Regions from separate parts of the Streptomyces sp. NPDC056169 genome, predicted to be linked through region 3. Evidence: riboswitches for the same ligand, from Rfam matches in the RefSeq annotation. Region 3 holds a riboswitch; each other region holds the start of a gene.
The links. A riboswitch is a leader RNA that binds a small molecule or an ion and turns the genes downstream of it on or off. The one in region 3 is predicted to bind cobalamin.

Region 1 (4,163 bases), on a different contig from region 3:
ACGCCCACCCGCACCTCGTCCCAGCCGACCCCGCCGAGCGAGCCGAGGAGCCAGAACAGCACGCCGCGGGTGGTCTCCGCGTCGGCGGCCGTCATGACGACGAAGGAGGTGAGCGCGGAGAAGAGCTGCATGGCCGCGACTCCGGCGAGGACCACGCGGTCCGGTGAACCGCCGAGGGTGTGGCTGAGGAGCAGCACGAGCGCGAAGGAGCAGACCGCCCCGAGGAACGCGCCGCCGGTGACGGAGAGGACTCCCCCGCCGACGCCGAGGACGACGACCAGGACGGCGCCGGTCGAGGCGCCGGAGGAGACGCCGAGGACGAAGGGGTCGGCGAGCGGGTTGCGCAGGAGGGACTGCATCACCGTCCCGCACACGGCGAGTCCGGCGCCGCAGACGGCCGCGAGGAGGGTGCGGGGCAGGCGCAGGTTCCAGACGATCCCGTCCCGGATCGGGGACAGGTCCGAGACGCCCCCGGTCAGGTGGGCGGTGACGACGGACCGGACCTCGCCGACGCGGAGGTCCGCCGGCCCGATCGTGATCGCCACGGCGATCGACGCGCAGAGGACGGCGAGCCCGGCCAGGACCCACAGCACCGCCCGACCACCGTCCGCCACCACGCGGCCGACAGGCCGCCCACGACCACGACCACGGCCACGGGGCCGCGCATCGCTCTGGGGCCGCGCACCGCTCTCGGGTCGCGCAGCGCCCCCAGGTCGCGTGCCTCCCCCGCGTGACGTCTTGGCCGGTCCGGGGAGGGTCACTTGGCGAGTCCGTACGAGCGGAGCGCGGCGGCCACCTTCTCGACGCCCTCGACGGTACGGATCGTGGGGTTCATCGCCTGGCCGCTGAGGAGCACGTACCGCTTCCGCTTCACCGCCGTCATGTTCCTGGTGACCGGGTCGGACTCCAGGAACGCGATCTTCTTCGCGGCGCTCTCGGCCGACTGCGACCGGCGGGTCAGATCGCCGATCACGAGCACGTCGGGGTCGCGGTCCGCGACGGTCTCCCAGTTGATCTGGGGCCACTCCTCGCGCGTGTCGTCGAAGACGTTCTTCACGCCGAGCGCGCGGGTGACGACGCCGGGCGCGCCGCAACAGCCCGCCATGTAGGGGGACTCGGCGTTGGCGAACCAGTAGAGGACGGAGACGTCCGTGAAGTCGCCCGCCGAAGCGGCCTTCGCCACCCGGCCCTTGAGCTCGGCGACGAGCTTCTCGCCGCGCTCCGGCACCCCGAACACCCGGGCCAGGTCCCGGATCTCGCCGTGGACGGTCTCCATGGTGAGCGTCCGGGTGCGGACGCCGTCGCCGTCGCCGCTGTTGTCCTTGCCGGCGCAGTCGGTCGGCGAGAGGTAGGTGGGGACGCCGAGCTTCGCGAACTGCTCGCGGGGGGCCACCCCGCCCTTGCCGAGGGTGTACCCGAACGAGGCGGCGGCGAAGTCGGGTTCGGTGTCGAGCACCTTCTCGAAGGAGGGGTAGCGGTCGGCGAGGCGCGGCACCTTCGCGTTCTGCTTCTCAAGTCCCTTGAGAACGGGGTCGGTCCAGGTCGCGGTGCCGACCATGCGGTCGGCCAGGCCGAGGGAGAGCAGGATCTCGGCGGCGCCCTGGTCGAGGGCGACGGCCCGCCGCGGCGGGCGGTCGATCCGTACGCGCTCACCGCAGTTGTCGAGCGTCACGGGATAGCCGGCCGCGGGCTCCGCGCCCCGGCCCTTCCCCGACGTGGTCCCGGCGGGTCCGCCGCCGCATCCCGTCGCGGTCAGGAGCAGGGCGAGGGTGCCGGCGAGGAGCAGCGCGGCGGAGCGGACGGGGTGGTGTGCGAACGGCACGGAGCATTCCTCTGCGTCCACGGCTCATACGCGGAGCCTGTCGTACGGGTGCTCCCCGGTCGACGGCGTGACGCCGGGGCCGCCAGCAGGTCTTCGGACTCGGGGTCAGCCGGACGGAGCGCCTTCCCGGGCCTGTTCCGCCGCCCAGTGGCCGATGCTCCGCCCGTCGCCCTCACCGCTGCGCGTCAGCTCCGGATTCCCACCGGATTCCCTGACCCGTACGCTCGCCCGTTCGGGTGAGCACAAAGGTGCGACTGGCCTCGGCACAGTACCACCGGCGACCTGTCGCACCTCCGGTCGCGGGCCAGGTCAGAGGCGCAGCTCCTTCGCCTCGAAGCGGCCGTCGCCGAGGACGAGCACGAAGGTGACCTGCTGGCCCTCGGAGAGCGACTGGGCCTCTCCCTCGATGTCCGCCGCGCTGAAGTACACCTGTTCCTCGGAGCCCACGGGGACGACGAAGCCGTACCCGCCGAGACGGTTGAAGGAGTGGACGAACCCTTTGCTTCTGCCTTCCACGGCGGCCTCCCTGTCGTCACCGGCGACGTACCTCTCAGACGCGCCTCTCAGGGGAGATCTACCCCGTCCGCCCGTGCTTCGCCCGTCGCGGGACGCGTCCGCGCGGTACTCCGCGCGCCGCCTACTCGTGCTCCGCTCGGCGCTCTACACGGTGTAGCGGAGGCGGCAGACGACGGCATCGGTGTCCCGGCGGACGGCCCGGGCGACGAGGGCGCCGCGCCGGTTCTGGAGGGGCCGCTGCCACAGCCGTTCCGGTTCGGCCTCCGGGATCAGGACGGTGATCCGGGTGTCGGGCTCGGCCTTCCGGAGTCCGTGGACGTACGCGGTGATCGGGCGCCCGAGCGTGCGGCGCTCGGAGGGGAGCCGGACGAGGGGGACGCCCGGGTTCCACAGGGCCCAGTCGCGCTCCAGGGCCTCCGTGGCCTCCCGGTCCTCCGCGTCCGGGTGGCAGACGGTGACCGCCCGGACCTCGTCCCCGAGGGAGACCGCGGCGGTCAGGGCCTCGCTGGTGAGCCGGGTCAGGGACGAGACCGGGACCAGGACGAGGGAGCGCGCGCGGTGCGGCGGCTCGGGGACGCGGCCGACGCCGAGCCGCTCGCCGATCCTGCCGTAGGCACGGTGGACGGCCTCGAAGGCGAGGACGAGGGCCGGGAGGGCGATCACGATCAGCCAGGCCCCGTCGTGGAACTTGGTGGCGGTGACGACGATCGCGGAGACGCCGGTGAGGACGGCGCCGAGGCCGTTGAGCGCGGCCCTGCCCCACTGCCGGGTCGCGCGCCAGTGCAGGACCATGCCGGTCTGCGCGAGGGTGAAGCCGACGAAGACGCCGATCGCGAAGAGCGGGACGAGGGTGTTGGTGTCGCCGCCGGAGAAGACCAGCAGACCGGCGGAGACGACGGCGAGCCAGACGACGCCGTGGCGGTGGACCTGGCGGTCGGCCTTGAGGCCGAAGACGTGCGGCAGGTAGTCGTCGCGGGCCAGCAGCTTCAGCAGGACGGGCAGCCCGCCGAAGGAGGTGTTCGCGGAGAGCGCGAGGAGCACCATGGTGGCGAACTGGACGACGTAGAAGGCCCAGTTGTGCCCGAGGGAGGCGTCGGCCAGCTGGGCGAGGACGGTGACGCCCTCGACCGGCCGGAGACCGAAGCGGGAGATCAGTACGGAGAGGCCGATCAGCATCACGCCGAGGAGCGCGCCGAGCGCGACCTCCGCGCGCATCGCCCGTTTGGCGGCGGGGGCGCGGAACGACGGGACGGCGTTGGCGAGGGCCTCGACGCCGGTGAGGGCGGAGCAGCCGGAGGCGAAGGCCTTCAGGAGGAGCAGGGCGCCGACCGTCGTGGCGTCGTCGGCGAGCACGGAGGCGTGGCCGGCGGACGCGGCCGTGGAGACCGGGGCGTCACGGAAGAGGCCGACGACGATCAGGATCATGATCGCGCCGATGAACACCGCGGTGGGGGCGATGAACGCCCGCGCGGAGTCGACGATCCCGCGCAGGTTGACGCCGGTGATCAGGACGAGGACGCCGAGGCAGATCGCGAGCCGGTCGTCGTGGAGGCCGGGGAAGGCGGAGGTCAGGGCGGCGACGCCGGCGGTGACGGCGACGGCCACGTTCAGGACGTAGTCCAGGACCAGGGAGCCGGCGGCAACCAGGCTGGTGCGGCGGCCGAGGTACGCCTTGGCGACCGCGTACGATCCGCCGCCGTCCGGGAAGGCGGCGATGACCTGCCGGTACGAGGCCACGAGGACGGCCAGCAGGCCGGCGATGGCGAGGGTGACGGGGAGGGTGAAGCCGAGCCCGTAGCCGCCGGCGGCCGCGAGGACCAGGACG
Region 2 (4,163 bases), on a different contig from region 3:
AAGTCCACACCCGACAGGACCGGCGGCCCGTCCTCGTAGGCGAAACCCGCCTTCACCAACTCCACGACGGGGGGCGTAGGGGTCGTCGGCGGGGCCGTCGGAGACGTCACGGCAGGAACCTTTCGAGTACGAGGGTGAGGGCGACGAGTCCGCAGAGCAGGCCGGCCGCCGCCGCCAGGAACCGGCGGGACACCGCGGCGGCGGGGACCAGGACCCGCAGGGTCCCGTCGTAGCCGCGTCCGGCGAGCCCCGACTGCAGACGCTGCGCCCGGTCGAAGGCGCGCACGAACGAGGTGGCGCCGAGCCCGGCGAGCGAGCGCCAGGTCGCCGCCCGGGTGGTGTGCCCGAGCCGGGCCGCCTGCGCCTGGCGGATCTTCGACAGCGAGTCGAGGAGCAGGAAGATGATCCGGTACATCACGAGCGCCACGTCCACCACGGGAGCCGGCACCCCTGCCCGGACCAGCCGGGGGAGCACGTCGGAGACGGGCGTCGTGAACGCGAAGAGCAGCACGCCCAGCGAGGCCGAAGCGGTCCGCAGCAGCAGCTCGCCCGCGTGGACGGGCCCGCCGGGCGCGAGGGCGACGAACCCCCGCGCCCCACCCACCTCGAAGAGGAGCGGCACCGCGCCCGTGACGCAGAACCCGAGCGGCACACGGAACGCCCGCCACAGCTGGCGGCCCGCCACGCCGGCCGGTCCGAGCAGGACCGCGAGCGTGGCCGCCGCGACGAGCACCGCGCCCGGCCACGGCGGCAGACACACCGCGCAGAGTGTGAGCCCGAAGCCGAGCAGGGCCTTCTCGGCGGGATGGCGGCGGCGCCAGCGACTGCTGTGCGCCGCCGCGTCGATCGGCAGCATGGGCGGCTACGCGCCCTTGCCTTCGACGGCGCCGGAGCCGGAGCCGGCCGCCGATACGGCTGCAGCCTCCCCGGGCGCCGCCGCCTCCCCGGGTGCTGCCGACTCCCCGGGCCGCGCCTCCACTCCTGCCTCCGCAGGCTGTGCCGCCGTTCCCTCGGTCTGCGCCGCCAGGGCGCGGGCCTCGCCCTGCCGGCGACCGCGCCGTACGCCGAAGTAGTACGCGAGGACACCGGCGCCGAGCGCGGCCTGGAGGGCGAACAGCGCCGACTCGATCTCCCCGGACGGCGGTTCGTACAGGGGGCTGAACCACGGTTCGTACTCCGGCTGGAGCTCCGTGATCGCGGTCTCCGCCTCCGCGTCCGCCCCGGTGAACGGCTCCTCCTTGTGGTCGCCGAGCCCCAGCGCGAGCGGCAGCACCGCGAGCGCGGCGACGACGAGCAGCAGCAGCGCGTTGATCTTCGTGTTCCGGCTCATGGTGACGCTCATCGCGCGGTCGCCTCCTCGGGTCGTTCGGCGCCGGGCCTGCCCAGCACGCCCAGCCGGGTCAACTCGCCCTTGCTGGACTGCGTGAGCAGCCGCATCACGAGCACGGTGAGCAGGCCCTCGCTCACCGCGAGCGGAATCTGCGTCACGGCGAAGATGGAACCGAACTTGGCCAGGGCGCCCAGCACGCCGCTGCCCTGGTCGGGGAAGGCCAGCGCGAGCTGCACGCTCGTGACGCAGTACGTCGACAGATCGGCGACGAACGCGCCGAAGAAGACGGCGACCATCAGCGGCGCGCCGAACCGGCGCACCAGCAGATAGGTCCCGTACCCCGCCCAGGGCCCGACGATCGCCATCGAGAAGGCGTTGGCGCCCAGCGTGGTGAGCCCGCCGTGGGCGAGCAGCAAGGCCTGGAAGAGCAGAGTGATCGTCCCGAGGACCGCCATGATCGGCGGCCGGAAGAGGATCGCGCCCAGGCCCGTACCCGTCGGATGCGAGCAACTGCCCGTCACGGAAGGGAGCTTGAGCGCGGACAGGACGAACGTGAAGGCGCCGGCGGCGCCGAGCAGCAGGGTGGACTCGGGGTTGGACCGCACCTCGCGGGTGAGCGCGCGGACCCCGTGGACGATGAACGGAGCGGCCGCGACGCCCCAGGCGGCGGCGTGAGCGGGGGGCAGATACCCCTCGGCTATATGCATGGTCGGGAGACCCTCTCCAGCACCTCGTGGATGGACAACGCACCCTGGCCGGTCTCCTGGCTGACGGTCATACGTCCCGACTCCGCCTTCCCACGCCGCGGCGGTCGCCCGCAGCGGTGCAGTGGCTTGCCCGGGGGCGTCTCCCTCGGGTGTGGAGCCGGAACTCCCGATCACAGTGGCGAGGGCCGCACCGGTACTTCACCGGTTTCCCGTACACCAAGGCCCTGCGACACTAGTGCGTTGATCAGGTGCATCACAACGCGAAGGGGTACGGACCGATGGGGAATGTCCGACAGACGGTCAGTTCCGGCTCACCGCTCGAACCGCAGATCGGGTTCTCCCGGGCCGTGCGCAAGGGCGCGCACGTGGCGGTCGCGGGGACGGCGCCCATCGGGGACGACGGGGCCACCGTCGCGCCCGGCGACGTGTACGGGCAGACCGTCAGGTGTCTGGATATCGCCGAGGCGGCGCTGAAGGCCGCGGGGGCGTCGGCGGAGGACGTCGTGCGGACGCGGATCATGCTCACCGACGTGACCCGCTGGAAGGAGGCCGCGCGCGCCCACGGCGAGCGGTTCGCGGAGGTGCGGCCGGTCACGACCTTCGTCGAGGTCTCGCGTTTCATCGACCCCGAATGGCTCGTCGAGATCGAGGTCGACGCCGTGCTCGACGCCGACCTCGACGCCGACCTCGACGCCGACCTCGACTCCAGCTTCGACGCCGGCCCCGACCTCGACTGACGTCCAGGAGGGTGACGCCCGGGAGGGCCGGCCGCTGGGACTACTGCGGCTTCGTCGCGATCTGGATGAGGTTGCCGCAGGTGTCGTCGAAGACGGCGGTGGTGACGGGGCCCATCTCCAGGGGCTCCTGGGTGAAGCGGACGCCGAGGCCGGTCAGGCGCTCGTACTCCGCCCGCACGTCGTCGACCGCGAACTGGGCCAGCGGGATGCCGTCCTGGACGAGCGTGTCGCGGTAGGGCTTGACGGCCGGGTGGCCGGCGGGCTCCAGGAGGAGTTCGGTGCCGGCGGGCTCGTCGGGCGAGACGACCGTCAGCCACCGGTCCGTCTCGCCCAGCGGGACGTCGTGCTTCTTCACGAAGCCGAGGATCTCGGTGTAGAAACGCTCGGCCTTGGCCTGGTCGTCGACGAAGACGCTGGTCAGATGGATCTTCATGGGGTGCTCTTCTCCGGTCCTGGGGTGTCGGGCACGGGCCACCGCTCGGTGATGTGCCGCAGGGGGGCCGTGTTCAGGTCGTGGAACTTGTAGCGGCCCTCCCGCCTGGTCTCGACGAGCCCGGCGGCCTCCAGCACCGTCAGGTGCTGGGAGACCCCCTGGCGCGAGATGCCGAGCTGATGCTTCATGCTCAGCCGCGAGCAGATCTCGAACAGTGTCTGTCCGGACTTCTCCGCGAGCTCGTCGAGGATCGTGCGGCGGGTGGGGTCGGCCAGGGCTTTGAAAAGGTCGTCGGCCACCACCCCAGGATAGGCAACTGTTCACTTGCCTATCAAGTCGACCCGGCCGAGACCCCCCTCACCGCTTGCGATAGGCGTACGCCTCCGAGGCCGCCGCGGCCACCGCGTCGAGATCCCCGCCCGCACTCGCCGTCACCAGGGCCGCGACCGCGCCCTCGACGAACGGCGCGTCGACCAGCCGGGCACGCTCCGGCAGCTCGTCGCCCTCGTCGAGCAGCGCCTTCACGGTCAGGACCGCGCTGCCCAGGTCGACCAGGAGCGCCACCCCGGCGCCGCCGTCGACGGCCTTCGCCGCCTCGCAGATCAGCTCGGCGCTCGTCCCCAGGCCGCCGTCGGGGAGCCCGCCCGCCGGCTGGATCGGCGTGGTCGCGCCGCCGCCCGCGAGGCCCTGCGCCAGTGCCGCCACCGAGGCCGCCACATCCGCGCTGTGCGAGACCAGCACGATGCCGACCGGCGCCGCCGCCGCGCTCATGCCGCCCCCTCCGACCGGGCCGTCCCGGCGAGCTCCGCGAAGAGCAGCGCCGACGATGTCGCCCCCGGATCCTGGTGCCCGATCGACCGCTCGCCGAGATAGCTGGCCCTCCCCTTGCGGGCCTGGAGGGGTACGGTCGCGAGGGCGCCCTCCTCGGCCGCCGCGCGCGCCGCCGCGAACGAGCT
Region 3 (4,163 bases):
GGACCCGGGTCGTGAGGCCCGCGAGCCAGGAGAGGGTGGTGAACGGTTCGTAGAAGGGTGCCGGATAGCGCTCGGCGACGTCGGGGGTGATGGCGATGTGGTCCGAGACCATGAGGAGGTCGTACCCCAGGCCTTCCACGGTCCGGGCCCATTCCCGCAGGACTCCGGGGTCGGTCCCGGGCCCGAAATTGAGGATGTTGACTCCGATCTTCACGAGGACGAGGCTAGTCCGGCGCCCGGGGGCCGCTGAAGGGATTCCCGCCTGTTCCGGGGCCCTTCGGCCGTGGATCCGCCGGTAATCTGGCCGGATGACCGAGACTCTCGACGCGACGGACTGGGCGATCCTGACGGAGGTCCAGAAGGACGGCCGGATCGCGTACACGGAGTTGGCGCGGCGGGTGAATCTGAGCGCGTCGGCGACCAAGGAGCGGGTGCGGCGCCTGGAGGCCGCCGAGGTGATCACGGGGTTCCGGGCGGAGGTCGACCTGGAGCGGACCGGCTATCCGGTGCTCGCGGTGGTGCGGCTGAAGTACCCGGGGACCCGGCACGAGCCGCTGCGCCGGCTGCTCGGTGAGCGCCCGGAGTACCTGGAGTGCCTGCGGACCACGGGTGACGACTGCTACGTCCTGAAGGTGGCGGCCACGTCGATGTCCCATCTGGAGGAGCTCGTCGACGCGCTGGCGCAGTTCGGGAGCACGACCACGAACCTGGTCCTCAGCCGGACGCTGCCGTTCCGCGGGCCGGGCGAACCTCGTACGGACGCCCGTCCGGCCCGGTGAGAGGTCTCGGGGACTGAGGGGGCGCGCACCTACCGCCCACGCGCCCCTTGTCCGACCGCGCGCTCCGGCGAACGGAGCAACGGGCGCTGGGGCCGCCCGTACCAAGATCCATAGCCTGACGTCCGGCGCGTGATCTCGCGTCTGTCGGACAGAGAAGGCAAGCGACTCCGTGAAACTTTCGATGTTGCAGCGCATGGCCTGGCTCACCGCGGCGACCGCGCTGCTGACGACGCTGGGCTCCGCCCCCGCCGGGGCCGCCGGAGAGTGGCAGAAGGTCGGTGGCGACGTCCTCAGCGGTGTCAGCGGTCTCGCGTACGAGGGCCGTACCGACGACGGCACCGGCGTGCAGGTCCTGGTCGTCCATGACAACAAGCGGTCCGGGCAACAGCGGCTGTCCCGGATCACCCATCGGGAGGGTTCCGACACCGTCGCGCCGCTCACCTGGGACGGGCCGGAGCCGGTCGACCTGGAGGCCATCGAGGCCGTCCCGGGGATGCCGGGCGAGTACCTGGCACTCACCAGCCGCGGAGTCCTGTTCCGCCTGAAGGTCGCCGGCTCGACGGCGACGGTCGTCGACTACACGCCGCTGCCGGCGATCGGCGAGGGCGACGACTTCGAGAGCTTCGCGCTCGTCGCCCAGAACGGAAAGCTCGCCGCCCTGTGGGCGGACCGGGGCGCCGGCCCCGGCCGTCCCGCCACCCTGTACGCGGCGCCGCTGACGTTCGCCGCGTGGGGGCAGCCGCTGTTCGGGGCGGTGACGAGCCGGACCTACCGGGCCGCACACCCCGCCGACGACGGTGCACGGCACATCTCCGACATCGCGGTGACCGCCGCCGGCAGGCTCGTCGTGGGGTCGGCGGCGGACGCCGGCGACGACGGCCCGTTCGACTCGGCGGTGAGCGACGCCGGCCGGGTGACGATCTCGGCGACGGGCCGGGTACGGGTCGCGCTCGCGGCCTCCCCGACCGTGCTCGGGACGTACCCCCAGTACAAGGTCGAGGCGGTGGAGTGCCTGCCCGAGTCCGCGGACACGCTGCTCGGCACCGACGACGAGAACCTCGGCGGCTTCGTCCGGACCGAGTCCTTCTGCGGCGCCTGACCCCGACACGCACGCACGCACACGCACGTACGACCCGACATGACGGACTCCGGGGCCCGGTGGCGCTCCGGAGTCCCGTCGCGTGCGAACAACCGGACGACCAGGCTAGGCTGCGGGTGCAGCTGGTTCGCCCCGTCAGCCGGACGGGATGCGTCGTAAGAGGGAACCCGGTGGGAATCCGGGACTGCCCCGCAGCGGTGAGCGGGAACGACCGCCGTCATCAGCACTGGACCCGGGACGGGTCTGGGAAGCGACGGCCACTAGGAGTCCTCCCCCGTGAGGACGTGCCCGCGAGTCCGAAGACCTGCCCGTTGCCCGCACGCGGACGATTCCGCGCGCGGACATTCCGGTGACCTCGTGGGCGGGTCGGCGTACAGAGCGAGAAGGACGACCGCGTCGCACCGCGCCGGGTCGCGCCGTCCGTTCCGTCACCCCTTCGCGTCCGCGTCCCGTCTCCGGGATCTCAGGGATTCATCTCGCGAAGGAGATCTCCGTGACCACCAAGTCCGCAGCCGCGGCAGCGCAGTCCACCCTGTACGGCTACCCCCGCCAAGGGCCCGACCGGGAACTGAAGAAGGCCGTCGAGGGGTACTGGAAGGGCCGCGTCACCGCCGACGCCCTCCGGAGCACCGCCGCCGACCTGCGCGCCACCACCTGGCGGCAGCTGGCCGCCGCCGGCATCACCGAGGTCCCCACCGGCGACTTCTCGTACTACGACCACGTCCTCGACACCACCGTCATGGTGGGCGCGATCCCCGAGCGCCACCGGGCGGCCGTCGCCGCGGATCCGCTCGACGGGTACTTCGCCATGGCGCGCGGCACCCAGGACGTCGCACCGCTGGAGATGACCAAGTGGTTCGACACCAACTACCACTATCTCGTCCCGGAGTTGGGGCCCGGCACGGTCTTCTCCACCGACTCCTCCCAGCAGGTCACCGCGCTCCGCGAGGCCCTCGCCCTGGGCCTCGCCGCCCGGCCCGTCCTGATCGGCCCCGTCACCTACCTGCTGCTCGCCAAGCCGGCGCCCGGCGTGGCCGCCGACTTCGATCCGCTCACCCTCCTCGACCGGCTGCTCCCGGTGTACGCCGAGGTCCTCGCCGACCTGCGGGCGGCGGGCGCGGACTGGATCCAGCTCGACGAGCCCGCGCTCGTCCAGGACCGCACCCCGGCGGAACTGAACGCCGCCACCCGCGCCTACCGCGACCTCGGCGGGCTCACGGACCGGCCCAAGCTCCTGGTCGCCTCCTACTTCGACCGACTCGGCGACGCCCTCCCGGTGTTGGCCAAGGCGCCGGTCGAGGGGCTCGCGCTCGACTTCACGGAGCGGGCGGCCGCCAACCTCGACGCGCTCGCCGCCGCCGGCGGCCTGCCGGGCAAGCGGCTCGTCGCCGGTGTGGTCAACGGCCGCAACATCTGGGTCAACGACCTCGCGGCGTCGCTCACCACCCTCGGCACCCTCCTCGGCCTCGCCGACCGCGTCGACGTGGCGGGCTCCTGCTCCCTGCTGCACGTCCCGCTCGACGCGGCGGCCGAACGCGAGATCGATCCGCAGATCCTGCGCTGGCTCGCCTTCGCCCGCCAGAAGACCGCCGAGGTCGTGACCCTGACGAAGGGCCTGTCACAGGGCACCGGGGCCATCACCGCCGAGCTCGCCGCCAACCGCGCCGACCTCGCCTCGCGGGCCGGCTCCCCCATCACCCGCGACCCGGCCGTCCGTTCCCGCGCCGCCGCCGTCACCGCCTCCGACACCCGGCGCCCCCAGCCGTACGCCGAACGGGCCGCCGCCCAACACGCCACCCTCCGGCTTCCGTTGCTCCCCAGTACGACCATCGGCTCGTTCCCGCAGACCGCGGAGCTGCGGACCGCCCGGGCCGACCTGCGGGCCGGCCGGATCGACACCGCCGGGTACGAGGAGCGCATCAGGTCCGAGATCCAGGAAGTGATCTCCTTCCAGGAGAAGACCGGCCTCGACGTCCTGGTCCACGGCGAGCCCGAACGCAACGACATGGTCCAGTACTTCGCCGAACAGCTCACGGGCTACCTCGCCACGCGGCACGGCTGGGTCCAGTCCTACGGCACCCGCTACGTCCGGCCGCCGGTCCTCGCCGGCGACATCTCCCGGCCGGCGCCGATGACGGTCCGCTGGACGGCGTACGCCCGGTCCCTCACCGCCAAGCCCGTCAAGGGCATGCTCACCGGACCCGTCACCATGCTCGCCTGGTCCTTCGTCCGTGACGACCAGCCGCTCGCCGACACCGCCCGCCAGGTCGCTCTCGCCCTGCGGG
Region 4 (4,163 bases), on a different contig from region 3:
GCGAAGCGTCGTCGATGAGGGGTGGTGGTCGGGCGACGGGTGGGACATCACTGGCAGGCCTCGCAGGACTCGGGGTTTTCCAGGGAGCAGGCGAGGGCGTCCGCGTCGGGGGTCGCCTGCTGGACGGGGATGGTGGCGGCGGTGGGCGTCGCGGCCTGGGCGGCGCGGGCGATCCGGGTCGCCGGGCGGGAGCGCAGGTAGTACGTCGTCTTCAGACCCTGCTTCCAGGCGTACGCGTACATCGACGACAGCTTGCCGATCGTCGGCGTCTCCAGGAACAGGTTCAGGGACTGCGACTGGTCGAGGAACGGCGTCCGCGCGGCGGCCATGTCGATCAGGCCGCGCTGCGGGATCTCCCAGGCCGTGCGGTACAGCTCGCGCACCTCGGCCGGGATCCAGGTGAAGCCCGCGACCGAGCCGCTGGCGTCGCGCAGCGCGTCCCGGGTCTGGGCGTCCCACACGCCGAGCCGCTTCAGCTCGTCGACGAGGTACGAGTTGACCTGGAGGAACTCGCCCGACAGCGTCTCGCGCTTGAAGAGGTTGGAGACCTGCGGCTCGATGCACTCGTAGACGCCCGCGATCGAGGCGATGGTCGCCGTCGGCGCGATCGCCAGGAGCAGGCTGTTGCGCATGCCGACCGCGGCGATCCGCTCGCGCAGGGCCGCCCAGCGCTCCGGCCAGTTGAGCTCGACGTCGTAGTGGTCCGGGTGCAGGACACCGCGGGCCGTGCGCGTCTTGTCCCAGGCCGGGACGGGGCCGCTGCGCTCGGCGAGGTCGGCGGAGGCCTCGTACGCGGCGAGCATGATCCGCTCGGCGATACGGGTGGACAGCGCGCGCGCCTCGGGGGAGTCGAACGGCAGCTTCAGCTGGAAGAAGACGTCCTGGAGGCCCATCGCGCCCAGGCCCACCGGCCGCCAGCGGGCGTTGGAACGCCCGGCCTGCTCGGTCGGGTAGAAGTTGATGTCGACGACCCGGTCGAGGAAGGTGACGGCCGTGCGGACGGTCGCGTCGAGCCGCTCCCAGTCGATGTCCTGGGTCGAAACGTCCACGAACGCGCCGAGGTTGACCGAGCCCAGGTTGCAGACCGCGGTCTCGCCGTCGTCCGTGACCTCCAGGATCTCCGTGCAGAGGTTGGAGGAGTGGACGGTGTGGCCGGGCTCGGCGGTCTGGTTGGCCGTCCGGTTCGAGGCGTCCTTGAAGGTCATCCAGCCGTTGCCGGTCTGGGCCAGGGTCCGCATCATCCGGCCGTACAGGTCGCGGGCCGGCATCGTCTTGCGGGCCAGGCCCTTCGCCTCGGCGGCGCGGTAGGCGGCGTCGAACTCCTCGCCCCACAGGTCGACGAGCTCGGGCACGTCCGCCGGGGAGAAGAGCGACCAGTCGGCGTCGGCGTTGACGCGGCGCATGAACTCGTCCGGGATCCAGTGCGCCAGGTTCAGGTTGTGCGTACGGCGCTGGTCCTCGCCCGTGTTGTCGCGGAGCTCCAGGAACTCCTCGATGTCCGCGTGCCAGGTCTCCAGGTAGACGGCGGCGGCGCCCTTGCGGCGGCCGCCCTGGTTCACGGCGGCGACGGAGGCGTCGAGGGTCTTCAGGAACGGGACGATGCCGTTGGAGTGCCCGTTGGTGCCGCGGATGAGGGAACCGCGGGCGCGGATGCGGGAGTAGGAGAGCCCGATGCCGCCGGCGTGCTTCGAGAGGCGCGCGACCTGGTGGTAGCGGTCGTAGATGGAGTCCAGCTCGTCCTGCGGGGAGTCGAGGAGGTAGCAGGAGGACATCTGCGGGTGGCGGGTGCCGGAGTTGAAGAGCGTGGGGGAGGACGGCAGGTAGTCCAGGCGGCTCATCAGGCCGTACAGCGCGCCGACCTCGTCGAGCGCGCGGACGCTCTCGTCCTCGGCGAGGCCGCAGGCGACGCGGAGCATGAAGTGCTGCGGGGTCTCGATCACCTTGCGGGTGATCGGGTGGCGCAGCAGGTAGCGCGAGAAGAGGGTGCGCAGACCGAAGTAGCCGAAGCGGTCGTCGGCGGTCTGGTCGATGGTCGCGTCGAGGCGGTCCGCGTGCCGCGCGACGAAGTCGGCGGTGCGGTCGGCGATCAGGCCCTCGCGGTGGCCGACGGCCACGGAGGCCGAGAAGCAGACCGCGCCCTGGCCGGCGGCCTCTTCGGCGATGGTGATCGTCAGGAGCCGGGCGGCGAGCCGGGAGTAGGCCGGGTCCTCGGAGATCAGACCGGCGGCCGCCTCGGTGGCCAGCTCGCGCAGTTCCGCCTCGTCCGACGTGGCGCTGCGGCCGCGGAGCGCGGCGGCGGCGATCTTGCCGGGGTCGGTGTCGGGGAGGTCGGCGGTGAGATCGGTCAGGGTCCGCAGCAGCACGGTGCCGGGTCCGTCGCTCTCGATCGCCGTGGCCGGATCGGCGGGCGCGATGGTCACGTGGGGGCTCTCCCTCGCTCGGCTCGGGGCCGCGGCGGGGGAAGGCGGGCAGGCGGGCATCCGTACACAGGACGCGCCGCGTCCACCGGCCCACTCCGCGAGGCCCGGACGTCAGTGACACCCGGAACGGCTGGACCGGGTGTGCTGTCGGCAGGTCCTCGGACTCACTTCGTACGAATCAACACGAAGCACACCGTTGCGGGACAGTTCCGGATTCGCGCCGGATTTCCCTGCGTCGACAGCGAGGACGAGCATACATGTGGGGGGCGCTGCTCGCAGAACCCCCCACATGTTGTGTCGTCCGTGTGTCAGAACTCCAGGGCGTAGGTCCGCAGCTGGTGGCCGGGAATCGGTTCCCAGTCCCGCTCGGGGGTGCGGACGAAGCCCATCCGCTCGTAGATCCGGTGCGCCGAGACCATCTTCGCGTCGGTGGAGAGCACGAGCCGCGCGCACCCCGGCAGGGCCCGTGCGCGGTCCGCACAGGCGCGGACGAGGGCCTCTCCGACGCCCCTGCCGCGGGCCTCCGGAGCGACCGCGAGCATCCGGAACTCGGCCTCGCCGGCGACGGCGATGTCCGCCCACGGGGTGGAGCCGGGGGCGAAGGTCACCCCGCCGATGATCCGGTCGTCCTCGTCGGCGGCGACGAGCACCTCGGCCTCGCGGGCCCGCCGGGCCGTGTCCTTCAGTACGTCCAGGTAGAAGTCGTCCTCGCCGTACAGCAGCAGCCCGTCGTTCAGGTATGTCAGCCCGGTGAGTTCCCCGAGCTCCTCGTGTTCCTCGGGCCGTACCGCCCTGATCGTGAAGTCCATGGGGGCAGTGTGCCCCGGGGGTACGGGAAGGGGCCCGGGATTTCCTGGCGGAGATCCCGGGCCCCTGTGTCGTACCGCGAGGTCAGTGCGCTCCGGCGCCGACCTTCGGGTCCGCCTGCGGGTCCGGCTTCGGCTTCGCCGCGCGGGCCGGCGCGTCGACCGTGTAGTCCGACGGGGAGGTCTCGTCGACGCCCTCGGGGGCCTTCAGGGCCTTGAGGACGAAGGTCAGGACGACCGTGACGACGACGTTGAGGACGAACGCGGTGAGGCCGATGTAGCCGATCTCGCCGATGCCCGGGATCTCGGCGGAGGAGCCGCCGAAGTGCTTCTGCGTCGGGCTGGCGACGCCGTACGCGGCGACCGTGCCGTAGACCATGCCGACGGCCCAGCCGGCGAGCAGCGCCCAGCGGTGGAACCAGCGGGTGAAGAGGCCGCCGACCAGCGCCGGGAAGGTCTGGAGGATCCAGATCCCGCCGAGCAGCTGGAAGTTGATGGCGACCGTCTTGTCCATGGTGAGGACGAAGGCCAGCGCGCCGACCTTCACCAAGAGCGAGACCAGCTTGGAGACCTTGGTCTCCTGGGCCGGGGTCGCGTCCGGCTTGATGAAGTCCTTGTAGATGTTGCGGGTGAAGAGGTTGGCCGCGGCGATCGACATGATCGCGGCCGGGACGAGCGCGCCGATGCCGATCGCGGCGAACGCGACGCCCGCGAACCAGTCCGGGAACATGGTCTCGAAGAGCTGCGGGATGGCGAGCTGGCCGTTCTTGACCTGGATCCCGGCGGCGATCGCCATGAAGCCGAGCAGCGCGAGCAGGCCCAGCATCAGCGAGTACAGCGGCAGGATCGTGGTGTTGCGGCGGATGACCTCACGGCTCCGCGACGACAGGGTCGCCGTGATGGAGTGCGGGTACATGAAGAGCGCGAGCGCCGAGCC

Region 1: linked by a shared signal. The riboswitch ahead of ACFC0G_RS38625 (ABC transporter substrate-binding protein) and the one ahead of metE (5-methyltetrahydropteroyltriglutamate--homocysteine S-methyltransferase) in region 3 are both predicted to bind cobalamin.
Region 2: linked by a shared signal. The riboswitch ahead of ACFC0G_RS16075 (energy-coupling factor ABC transporter permease) and the one ahead of metE (5-methyltetrahydropteroyltriglutamate--homocysteine S-methyltransferase) in region 3 are both predicted to bind cobalamin.
Region 4: linked by a shared signal. The riboswitch ahead of ACFC0G_RS10560 (ribonucleoside-diphosphate reductase subunit alpha) and the one ahead of metE (5-methyltetrahydropteroyltriglutamate--homocysteine S-methyltransferase) in region 3 are both predicted to bind cobalamin.

The regions. Positions count from the first base shown of each region.
Region 1 is NZ_JBHJUO010000039.1:18,148-22,310, reverse strand. Features, by position in the region: gene ACFC0G_RS38630 (FecCD family ABC transporter permease) at 1-617, opposite strand, end outside; gene ACFC0G_RS38625 (ABC transporter substrate-binding protein) at 758-1,822, opposite strand; cobalamin riboswitch at 1,889-2,096, opposite strand; gene ACFC0G_RS38620 (cold-shock protein) at 2,132-2,338, opposite strand; gene ACFC0G_RS38615 (APC family permease) at 2,483-4,163, opposite strand, start outside.
Region 2 is NZ_JBHJUO010000009.1:5,642-9,804, reverse strand. Features, by position in the region: gene ACFC0G_RS16090 (ATP-binding cassette domain-containing protein) at 1-110, opposite strand, end outside; gene cbiQ (cobalt ECF transporter T component CbiQ) at 107-856, opposite strand; gene ACFC0G_RS16080 (energy-coupling factor ABC transporter substrate-binding protein) at 863-1,330, opposite strand; gene ACFC0G_RS16075 (energy-coupling factor ABC transporter permease) at 1,339-2,037, opposite strand; cobalamin riboswitch at 2,066-2,273, opposite strand; gene ACFC0G_RS16070 (RidA family protein) at 2,316-2,774, shown strand; gene ACFC0G_RS16065 (VOC family protein) at 2,815-3,207, opposite strand; gene ACFC0G_RS16060 (ArsR/SmtB family transcription factor) at 3,204-3,506, opposite strand; gene ACFC0G_RS16055 (PTS-dependent dihydroxyacetone kinase phosphotransferase subunit DhaM) at 3,565-3,978, opposite strand; gene dhaL (dihydroxyacetone kinase subunit DhaL) at 3,975-4,163, opposite strand, start outside.
Region 3 is NZ_JBHJUO010000018.1:139,563-143,725, reverse strand. Features, by position in the region: gene ACFC0G_RS28805 (LLM class flavin-dependent oxidoreductase) at 1-214, opposite strand, end outside; gene ACFC0G_RS28800 (Lrp/AsnC family transcriptional regulator) at 309-779, shown strand; gene ACFC0G_RS28795 (hypothetical protein) at 973-1,878, shown strand; cobalamin riboswitch at 1,985-2,205, shown strand; gene metE (5-methyltetrahydropteroyltriglutamate--homocysteine S-methyltransferase) at 2,372-4,163, shown strand, end outside.
Region 4 is NZ_JBHJUO010000005.1:350,418-354,580, reverse strand. Features, by position in the region: gene ACFC0G_RS10565 (ribonucleotide-diphosphate reductase subunit beta) at 1-48, opposite strand, end outside; gene ACFC0G_RS10560 (ribonucleoside-diphosphate reductase subunit alpha) at 48-2,420, opposite strand; cobalamin riboswitch at 2,552-2,692, opposite strand; gene ACFC0G_RS10555 (GNAT family N-acetyltransferase) at 2,729-3,229, opposite strand; gene mctP (monocarboxylate uptake permease MctP) at 3,312-4,163, opposite strand, start outside.